Regions from separate parts of the Micromonospora sp. M61 genome, predicted to be linked through region 2. Evidence: riboswitches for the same ligand, from Rfam matches in the RefSeq annotation. Region 2 holds a riboswitch; the other holds the start of a gene.
The links. Region 2 has a riboswitch for cyclic di-AMP ahead of KBX34_RS27495 (transglycosylase family protein). Riboswitches for the same ligand answer to the same signal wherever they lie in the genome.
Positions count from the first base shown of each region.

Region 1: another riboswitch for cyclic di-AMP. It lies ahead of KBX34_RS11680 (C39 family peptidase); the one in region 2 lies ahead of KBX34_RS27495 (transglycosylase family protein).

Region 1 is NZ_JAGPYA010000016.1:147-5,045, reverse strand. It holds gene KBX34_RS11695 (acyltransferase) at 1-427, shown strand, start outside; gene KBX34_RS11690 (hypothetical protein) at 528-878, shown strand; gene KBX34_RS11685 (hypothetical protein) at 1,011-1,781, shown strand; cyclic di-AMP (ydaO/yuaA leader) riboswitch at 2,066-2,207, shown strand; gene KBX34_RS11680 (C39 family peptidase) at 2,440-3,294, shown strand; gene KBX34_RS11675 (alpha/beta fold hydrolase) at 3,428-4,180, shown strand; partial or broken gene KBX34_RS11670 (polysaccharide pyruvyl transferase family protein) at 4,208-4,899, opposite strand, start outside.
Region 2 is NZ_JAGPYA010000063.1:31,675-36,573, reverse strand. It holds gene KBX34_RS27510 (VOC family protein) at 1-73, shown strand, start outside; gene dinB (DNA polymerase IV) at 131-1,318, shown strand; gene KBX34_RS27500 (hypothetical protein) at 1,442-1,813, shown strand; gene KBX34_RS27495 (transglycosylase family protein) at 1,938-2,609, opposite strand; cyclic di-AMP (ydaO/yuaA leader) riboswitch at 2,610-2,782, opposite strand; gene KBX34_RS27490 (ThuA domain-containing protein) at 2,937-3,599, opposite strand; gene KBX34_RS27485 (helix-turn-helix transcriptional regulator) at 3,665-4,000, shown strand; gene KBX34_RS27480 (nitroreductase family protein) at 3,997-4,689, shown strand; gene htpG (molecular chaperone HtpG) at 4,756-4,899, opposite strand, start outside.

The sequences.
Region 1 (4,899 bases), on a different contig from region 2:
CGCGGACGTCCGAGGTAAGCGTTCCCCATGGCGGTCCCGACCGGTGGTCTGGCTCGGCGAGGTCTCCTTCGCCTTCTACCTGGTGCACGTGCTGGTGATGACGAGCGTGCTGCGCTGGAGCGGTGACTGGGGGACGGGCTTCCAGGGCTGGCGTGGCCCCGTCGCGGTGCTCGGCTTCCTACTGGTGAACCTGGTCCTCGCCGGGCTGCTGCACCGCTTCGTCGAGACCCCGATGATGCGCCGGCTCGCTCCACGCCGCCCGGCCCGCCAGGTGGCCGTCCCTCAGCAACGCACCGCCAGTATTGAAGTCAACGGCCGCGAAGACCGCACCGCCGATGCCGTCGGGACCCAGGCCCAGGCCGGCGAAGCTGCCGTCGGCGACGTCGAGCAGGCCAGCAGTCGATCGACGTACGTCGACTTGCGCTGAGGCGTCCGCACTGGTCAGCGCGGTCGGCGCGGTCGGCGCGGCGTACGCCGACACGCCCGTGGTCGATGCGCCCGGCCCGGCGTGACGGTAGCGTGGGGGCGTGCTTCCGGTCGCGTTCACCTGTCCCCTGTGGTGGGTGGCGCGCTGGGCGACACGGGTGCTGACCAGCCTCGCCGTCGTCGCGGCCCTGGCGCTTGGCGCAGGCCCGGCCTCGGCCGCCGCGCCAACGCCGACCGCCGCGGCAACGCCGACCGCCGCGCCGACGCCGACCGTGCACGCGGCCCCTGCGGTCGCTGAGGGAGCCGCCGAGAAGGCCTTCCCGGTCTGCTCAGTCGACTCGCACCCGGCCGTGGTGGCCGGAGTGCCGCTGGTGTGCGCGGCCAGGTCTGAACGGCTGCCCCTCGTGGACGGTCCGAGGAGCTGGGCGCCCCGGGCTCCACCCGGGCGCTGATCCACCGGGACGAGCGTCCCGTCGCCGCGCCCTGTCGATCCACCCGTCCCGCACCTCGCCGATCCGTGGCCCACCGTGGCCCGGTGGCCGGTGGGGCTCCCACCGCATTGTTCTCTCCCCGAGGTGCCGACCATGGAGACCGTCGTCTTCTACCAGTTCGTGACCGAGGTGCCGCAGGCCGCCGCCATCTGGTCAGCCCTGTTCCTGCTGGCACTGGGCGTACTCGTCGTGCTGGCCGCCCGCCCCGAGCGGGACCGGCCAACGGACGACCCGGCCCCGGCGGCGCCCACCGCCCGGGAGTTGGCTGAGGCCGAGGCCGTCGACCTGCGCCGGTACGCCGAGGAAGTGGCCGTCGCCGCGGCCGGCGCGGGGCAGAACGCCCGGCGGCGACGGGCTTCCTGGCTGACCGCTCAGGAGGAGATGGAGCGGGCCTGGGGCGGTTACGACGAGGCGGACGCGGCGGCGCGTCGCTTCGCGGGGGCCGGGGCGCTGCCCACCCCGCATACCCCCCGCACCCCCGCCGAGTACGCCTCCCGGGAGCGCTACCTGCATCGCGCGGCGGCGGCGGCGCACTGGCGGGGCGACCTGACCATGGCGCAGTTCGGCGACGTGTTCGGGCACCGGCACGGTTGGGATCCCCGGCGGCACCCGGTCGAGCAGGAGGTGCTGCTGAGCCGGGCGATCCGGGACGCGAGGCTGGCCGACTACCAGGCCGCAGCCACCCGGGAGCGGGCCGCCTGGCGGGACGCGGAACTGGCCGCCGAGTCGGCCCGCACTCTCGCCGAGGAGGCGTACGCGGCAGCGGCCCGGCTGCGGCCGAACCCGGTACCCGCCCGCCGGGCGGCTACCCGGGCGTTCCGTCCCGCCCTCGTGGCACGTTGGCGCCCGGCTCGCGCGGGTTGAGCCCGATCCGTTATGTGAGCCCGGTCATGTCAATGGCGAATCGGGCGTCGGGCACGATTGGCTCGATTGTCCCCGTGATTGTGGCCGCATAATCGGCGACCTGTCCGGTTGTCGCCCGTTGGCGTCACCGTAACCGCTTGTCCCATCGAGTCACGTCATCGGCAATACGCGCAGAAATTGTCGCGCCGATTGGGGTTTACGCAGGTGAACCCGGCTTGGCAGGGTGAGAGCCGGCCAGTACTGTCGTCCCGTCCGGTGCGGTAACCGTTCGCAAGAGGCGACGCCGCGCCGACCCGCTCAATCGTGATCTACGAACCGGGGACCCATCAGTAAGTCCGGGGTGAATCCGCGAGCCACGGCCCGCGGTAGGGCGATCTTCCCGCCCGAATCCGTCAGCTAACCCGGTAGGCGGTGTCGGAAGGAGTTCCATCCTCGTGCAGCACCTTTCCACCCCTCGGTTGTTCCTTCGCCTCCACGGCGTAGCGGTGCCCCCGCTCATTCGTCCAGTGACGGTGAGCTGACCCCCCGGGTCATCGCCTAACCGCCCGGCCGCGCCGGGCGTTCCCCTGAGCGGTTCACCATCCGCGGACCATCGTCCGCGCGCTGGCGCCTGCCCGGATGCCGGTCCGGCCCCGGTGTGCCGCTCTCCCCCCGATCCGTGGAGGACCCCGTGAAGCACACCCTGAAGCGTCAGCTCCGCCGCCTCACCACCGAGCGTCCGTACCAGATCGTTGTCGCCTCCGCCGCGGCCCTCGCCATCGCCACCACCAGCGGCGCCCTGGTCACCAGCGCCGACGACGCCCCGGCCAGCCAGCACACCGCGACCACTGTCGCCGAGATGCGCAGCGACACCGCTGCCTCCCGCAGCGAGGCGCGCGATGCGTCCCCCTCGGCCAGCACCGCACCGACCACCGCCGCCCCCGCGCCGGCCACCAGTGCCGCGTCGCCCGCAGCCAAGGCCAGCAGCAACCCGGACCTGACCCGTAAGCCGGAGCGGCCGAAGCCGCCGGCGACCAAGGTGCTCGACTACGACTACGAGGCGCAGAACACGTACTACAACTGCGGCCCGGCTGCCACCCGCAACGCTCTCAGCGCCGCCGGAATCGACCGCACCCAGAACGAGCTCGGCGCCGAGTTGGGCACCACCGAGATGGGCACCAACTCGGCCCTGGACACCACCCGGGTGCTCAACGCCGAGGTGAAGGGCTCCCCGTACCGGACCCGGATGTTCGCCGGCGCGCCCAGCCCGGCCCAGATGGACCAGCTCCAAGCTGACGTCGTCAAGGCCATCACCGACGGCCGTGGCGTGGTCGCCAACGTCGTCGGTGACGCCACCGACACCAACGGCGGCTGGCACTCCTACGGCGGCGGGCACTACATCGCCGTGGTGGGTTACAAGGACAACGGCCGGACCGTGCGAATCGCCGACTCGGCCAACGCGGCCGACCCGTCGTACTGGATCACCACGATCGACCTGGCCAACTGGATCGCCAGCCGGGGCTACTCCGCCTGACCCAGGCACGTTGACCGCTTCGGGCGCCGTCCCCCACAAGGGGCCGGCGCCCGCGGCGTCTTCACCGAGCGGTCAGGCCTGCGCCGCATCGACGACCCTCGTACCTGGTCGCGAACCGTGGGAGACTGCGGCCGTGGTGGATGAATCAGGTGGCCGGGCAGGCCGTGGGCCGATCCTGTTGCTGCTGCACGGGATGGGGGCGACCGGGGACGTCTGGCTGCCCTGGGCCCCACTGCTGAAGCAGCACTGGCCCGGGCGGTGGCTGGCACCGGACCTTGCCGGTCACGGCTGGTCGGCCCCGCTGCCGTCGTACTCCTTTGATGGGTTCGCCGGCCGGATCGCCCACGGCCTGGTCGCCGACGACCGGATCGTCGTGCTCGGGCACTCGCTGGGCGGGGTGGTCGGCCTGGCGTTGGCCGCCCGCGCCGCCGGGATGCCGGTGGAAGCGGTGGTCGGGCTGGGCATCAAGGCGGTCTGGTCACCCGACGAGCTGACCCGCGCGGCCGAGCTCGCCGCGCGCCCGGTGAGCTGGTTCGCCAGCCGCACCGAGGCGGCCCGCCGCTACCTGCGCGTCTCCGGGTTGGTCGGCCTGGTCCCGCCGGATCATCCGGTGGTGGACGCCGGGTTGCGTCAGGTCGACGGCCGGTGGCGCCTCGCCATGGACCCGACAGCCTTCGGCGTCGGCGAGCCAGACCTGGCCCCGTTGCTGGCGGCGACCGACGTGCCGGTGGTGCTGGCCCGTGGCGAGCACGACCCGATGGTCACCGACGAGCAGCTAAGGGCGTACGGCGTACCGGTCGTCACGCTGCCCGGTCTCGGCCACAACGCACACGTGGAGGACCCGGCTGCCGTGCTGGCGCTGCTCGACCCGTACCGACGCGGGTGAGCTGGATGAAGCGGACGCGGTGGCTGGTCACCTGGCTCCGAGCATCCGGCGGACCCGGCCGGCGACGGCCTGCTTGACCCGCACGCGCAGTGACCGCGCGTGGAGGGTATTGACCTCTGTCTGGAGCGTCCGGGTTTCGTCCCGCAGCCACTGGATGCGCGTCAGCAACTCCTCGGGAGAGTAGGCGGAGACCGGCCGGACCGCAGGTGGGTAGACGGTCTGGCGGACCTGCTCGTCGAAGCGGGTGGCGCTGTCTCCGTCGGCGAACGAGAGGCCGAGGTCGTGCTTGGCGAGGAACGCGGTGATCCGTGCGAAGCGCTCCTTGTGGCCCTCGTTCAGGGCCGTGTAGTCGGCTTCCGCATAGAGTTGGGCAGCGTCGACGTCGGCCGGCGCATCGCGCAACAACCGGTGCGGGATGTCGAAGTATCGGGCCAGCTCCAGGGTGCGCGAGTCGTGCGCCAGCAGATAGCCGGGGATGCCCGAGATCAGCGCCGTGATGGTGCCGTGGATCCGGGTGCCGAAGGCGAAGTCGAACCCGGAGAGATAGTCCATCCAGGGCCACGGGTCCATGAACATCCGCACCTTGTCCTCGACGAAGAGCGGGTGCGAGGTGTGGATCGGCATGTCGGCGGTCTTGCCCCGCAGCTTCGGCGCGTCGCCGTAGAGCAGGGTGCCGAGGGTGTAGAGGTCCTGTGCCACGTAGCGCAGGTTCGGGTAGC
Region 2 (4,899 bases):
GCCCGCTCCCCCACTGGGTGCCGGTCACCTCGTCATGGCCGACCCGGAGGGCAACGAGTTCTGCCTCGACTGATCGGGCGTTCGCCCAGCTCATTGCAGAGATGGCCACCTGCCATGCGAACATGTGTACGTGTCGCCCGGCGCCAGCATCCTGCACGCCGACCTGGACGCCTTCTACGCGTCGGTCGAGCAGCGTGACGACCCGCGCCTGCGGGGGCGGCCGGTGATCGTCGGCGGCGGCGTGGTCCTCGCGGCCAGTTACGAGGCGAAGGCGCGAGGCGTACGCAGCGCGATGGGTGGTCAGCAGGCGCGCCGCCTCTGTCCGGACGCGATCGTGGTGCCGCCCCGGATGTCGGCGTACACGGCGGCGAGCCGGGCGGTCTTCGAGATCTTCCGGCAGACCACGCCACTGGTCGAGGGGCTGTCCATCGACGAGGCGTTCCTGGACGTGGGTGGCCTGTGGCGGCTGGTCGGGTCGCCGGCCGAGATCGCCGAGCGGCTGCGCCGGGAGGTTCGTGAACGGGTCCACCTGCCGATCACGGTGGGTGTGGCCCGCACGAAGTTCCTGGCGAAGGTGGCCAGCGGGGTGGCGAAGCCGGACGGTCTGCTGGTGGTCGCACCGGACGCCGAGTTGGCGTTCCTGCACCCACTGCCGGTCGAGCGGTTGTGGGGCGTCGGCCCGGTCACCTCAGCGAAGCTGCGGGAACGCCGGATCCGTACGGTCGGTGAGGTGGCCCGGCTCGGTGAGGCCGCCCTGGTGTCGCTGCTCGGGTCGGGCGCCGGCAGGCACCTGCACGCCTTGGCGCACAACCGCGATCCTCGCTCGGTGCAGGTCGGCCGGCGGCGCGGCTCGATGGGCGCGCAGCATGCGCTGAGCCGCACCCCGCATGCCCCGGCGGAGCTGGATGCCATCCTCGCCGGCCTGGTCGACCGGGTCAGCCGCCGCATGCGGGCGGCGGGGCGGTCCGGTCGCACCGTGGTGTTGCGGCTGCGCTTCGGCGACTACACCCGGGCCACTCGCTCGCACACCATCGGCAAGGCGACCGCCGACACGACGCCGCTGCTCGCCGCCGCGCGCGCGTTGCTGCGAGCCGCGCTGACCGAGATCGATCGTCGTGGTGTCACACTGATCGGTGTCTCAGTGGGCAACCTGGACGACAACCCCGTGCAACCGGAGCTGCCGTTTCACCGCGATCCGGGCGCTGAGTTGGACGCTGCGGTGGACGCGGTCCGCGACCGGTTCGGCTCAGCGGCGCTGACCCGAGCGGTCCTGCTCGGCCGGGAGCCGGGCGTCGAGATGCCGCTGCTGCCGGATTGACCGATCTGCGTGCGGCGTCCCGGCGACCGCTGCGACCGGAGACACATCACAGCAGGTCGGCGGTTTAACCGGCGGCTGACGGGTGACCCTTGTGGGGTACAGCCTGACAAGGGGGGACCCACAATGTCCGACGACGACACCAGCAACCGGCCGAGTCGCACTGCCGAGCGGCCGCACGACGTAACCGACCCGCTGCTCTGGCAACTGGCGATCGACGTGCTGAGCGCCCACGAGCCGGACGACGAGGGTCAGTGCCGCAACCTTCAGTGCGCCGGGCAGTCCTGGCCGTGCGCGGCCCGCGCCGGCGCGGAGCAGTCGATGCGACTGGCCCGCAGCACACCCGCCCCGGTCGAGATGACCACCGACGGCGGCGACAACGAGGAGGGCGGCACGGGCTGGTCCGGGGAGGGCAGCGCACCGGCGCCCCGCTGGGGCTGGAACGCCGGCCCGGTCGCGTCGCACCGAGGGTCGAAGGCATCCGCCTCCGCGGCGTGACGGCTTCCCCCGGGGTACGGGCGCTCGGGCTGATCGCACCACACGTACGAACGCTCGGCCGGTGACCCGGCCGAGCGTTCGTGTGTCATCCGTCAGAGGCTGAGCCGCTGACGCGGGAAGACCGTCAGAGGCTGAGCCGCTGACCCGGGAAGATCAGGCCCGGGTCGGCCCCGATCAGCTGCCGGTTGTGCTCGTAGAGCGCCTGCCAACCGCCGGTCACCCGGTGGCTGTCGGCGATCTCCGACAGGGTGTCGCCCGGCTTGACCAGGTACGTCTGGCCGCCCGTGGTCGGCGCGGTGCGCTCGTGGTTGCGGGTCGCCGGCTGCTCCCGCCGCGAGGGCCGCTCCTGCTGCTCGGTGGGCTTCGCCGTGGACTTCGCGGTGGGCTTCTGCGTGGACTTCGTCGACGGCTTCGTGGCGGAGCCGCCGGACGAGCCGCCCTTCTTGCCGCAGGTCGGCCACGCGCCGATGCCCTGCCCGTCGAGCACCTTCTCGGCGATGGCGATCTGCTCGCCGCGGCTGGCCAGGTCGGCACGGGCGGCGTACTTCTTGCCACCGTAGCCGGCCCAGGTGCTCTGGGAGAACTGCAGGCCACCGTAGTAGCCGTTGCCGGTGTTGATCTTCCAGTTACCGCCGGACTCGCACTTGGCGATCGCGTCCCAGTTGACCGCGGCCTGCGCGGGGGCGGCCGGGCCGAAGAGGGCGACAGCACCGGTGACCGCACCGACGGCCAGGGTGCCGACGGCGAGACGGCGGGTGGTGACCCGTCGGTGACGGGGCGTGTAGACAGACGTCATGTGAACTTCCTCCACGCCGGCGAGGTGAGCTGTCGGGTTCGGGCCGAGGAGCCCGGCCGCACGATGGCGGCTTCACCCCGAGGTGACGTGCACCGAGGAACGTTTGGGTCCCCCGCTCCTGCCCGGGTGACTGGGTTCCACCGACCGGGGGCAGGATTTGGCGTTGCCGGCCGTGGTGTCCGCAGTGGCGAACCCGACCGACGTTAGGCACGGTCGGTGACTATCGCCCAACCCCTGTGAAGTTCTTCACCGGGGTACGCGGGGCGTCACTCGCAGCGGTTGCGGGCGGGTGGTCAGTGTGCAGTGACCACCGTGGACCGTTGCGGATCAGATGCGGTGACGGAGCCAGAGCACGATGCGCCGCAGCAGCTCGACGTGCCCCGGCGACTCGTACGACCGGGCGTCGTGACCGAGTGCGTTGTAGACGATCCGGCTGCTCCCGGCCGTGCGCGCCCAGACGAGCGGGTGGGTGTCGCCGCCCTCGTCGTGGACGTAGAGAGTCTCGACGTCGACGCCGTCGAGCAACTCCAGGTCGGTGTAGCGCTCGTCGTGCACCTCGAAGTCCACGAGACCGGTAGTGATCGGGTGCTCGATGTCGGTGCGTCGGATGAGGCTGGTTCCGATCGGCGGGTGGAAGGTCCGACCGTGGTCCCAGGCGGCGCCGACCGTGGACCGCCAGGTCGCGAGCTGGGGAAACGCGATCGTCGCGCTGTGCGTGGCGAGCAGGCTGCCGCCACGGGCCAGGAAGGCGTCGAGGACGCGGCCGAACTCCTCGTCCTGCGGGATCGGGGCCGTGCGGTCGGCGCTGGCGTTCACCACCAGGAGGCGGGCGCCGTCGAGTGCGGCCGCGAGTTGGTCGACGGTGGTCACGATCGCCACCGGGCCCGCGTCGCCGACGAGCTTGGCGATCGCCGCGCTGGTCTCGGACAACGGGTGCCAGGGATCGGCGTGCGGGCCCTCCCCGCTGAAGATCACTGTGTCGACCGGCATGACCGTGCTCCGCTCATCATTTGGACGATTTTCGAAATCACGAAATCAAAGCTAGCATGGCGTCCATGAGAGCCCTGCATCATCCCGATCTCGCCTCGGTCGACCTCGCCACCGTGCTCGGCGCCCTCGCCGACCCGGTGCGCCTGAGTGTCGTACGACAGTTGGCGCAGGCCGGTGGGGTCGTCTGCGGGAAGTTCGACGCGTTGTCCGAGGTGAGCATGTCCACGCTGTCGCATCACCTGAAGGTGCTGCGGGCAGCCGGCGTCCTCCGCGTCACGCCCAACGGCAGCTTCCGCAGACACGAACTGCGCGCGGACGACATCAATGACCGCTTTCCCGGGCTCCTTCCCGCGGTCATCGCCAACCTCGACCTGACCGAACGAGTGGGAGTTCCCGCATGAGCGACACCAGACCGGCCGGGCAGAGCGGGCCGCGCACACTGGGCCTGTCCGCCGACGAGGTCCTGAGCACGACCCGCGCCGTCCGCAAGCGTCTCGACCTGGGACGCCCGGTCCCCCGCGACGTGATCGAGGACTGCCTGCGCATCGCGCTTCAGGCCCCCAGCGGCCGCAACAGGCAACGCTGGGACTTCATCTTCGTCGAGGATCCGCAGACCCGGGCCGCCGTCGCCCGACTGTGGCGACTCGGGCTGATGGCACCGCCACCCGCGTCGGGCGGCACCGGGCCGGCCTTCAGCCGGATGGACTTCGCCTCCGAGCAGTGGGGCCGGATCGCCGGCAGCCTGCAACACCTGGCGGATCACCTGCACGAGGTGCCGCTGCTGCTCATCCCCTGCCTGCGGGTCGAGTCCCGCGCCGAGCTGGCCAGCGTGCGCGGGCAGGCCGGGGCCTGGGGTTCGGTCATCCCGGCGCTCTGGAGCTTCATGCTGGCCGCCCGGGAACGCGGGCTCGGCACCGCGTGGACCACGAGCCATCTCAGCTACGAAAGGGAGATGGCAGACCTGCTCGGCATCCCCTACGACACCGTCGTGCAGGTGGCGCTCACGCCGGTGGCGTACACCCTGGGCACCGATTTCAAGCCCGGTCCGCGGGCCGACGCGGACGGGTTCGCCCACTGGAACCGCTGGTAGCCGGCCACCGCTGGCGGCGGGCCACCCGGTGACCCGGGAAGCCCGCCGCTTGACGGGGTACGCCAGCTACAGGGTGCGCGCCAGCCGGTCGGCGAGCGTCCGGGTGAAGCGGGCCGGGTCGGTCAGCTCACCGCCCTCGGCGAGCACCGCCAGGCCGTAGAGCAGCTCGGCGGTCTCGGTCAGGGCGGCCTGGTCGCTGCCCTGCTCGTG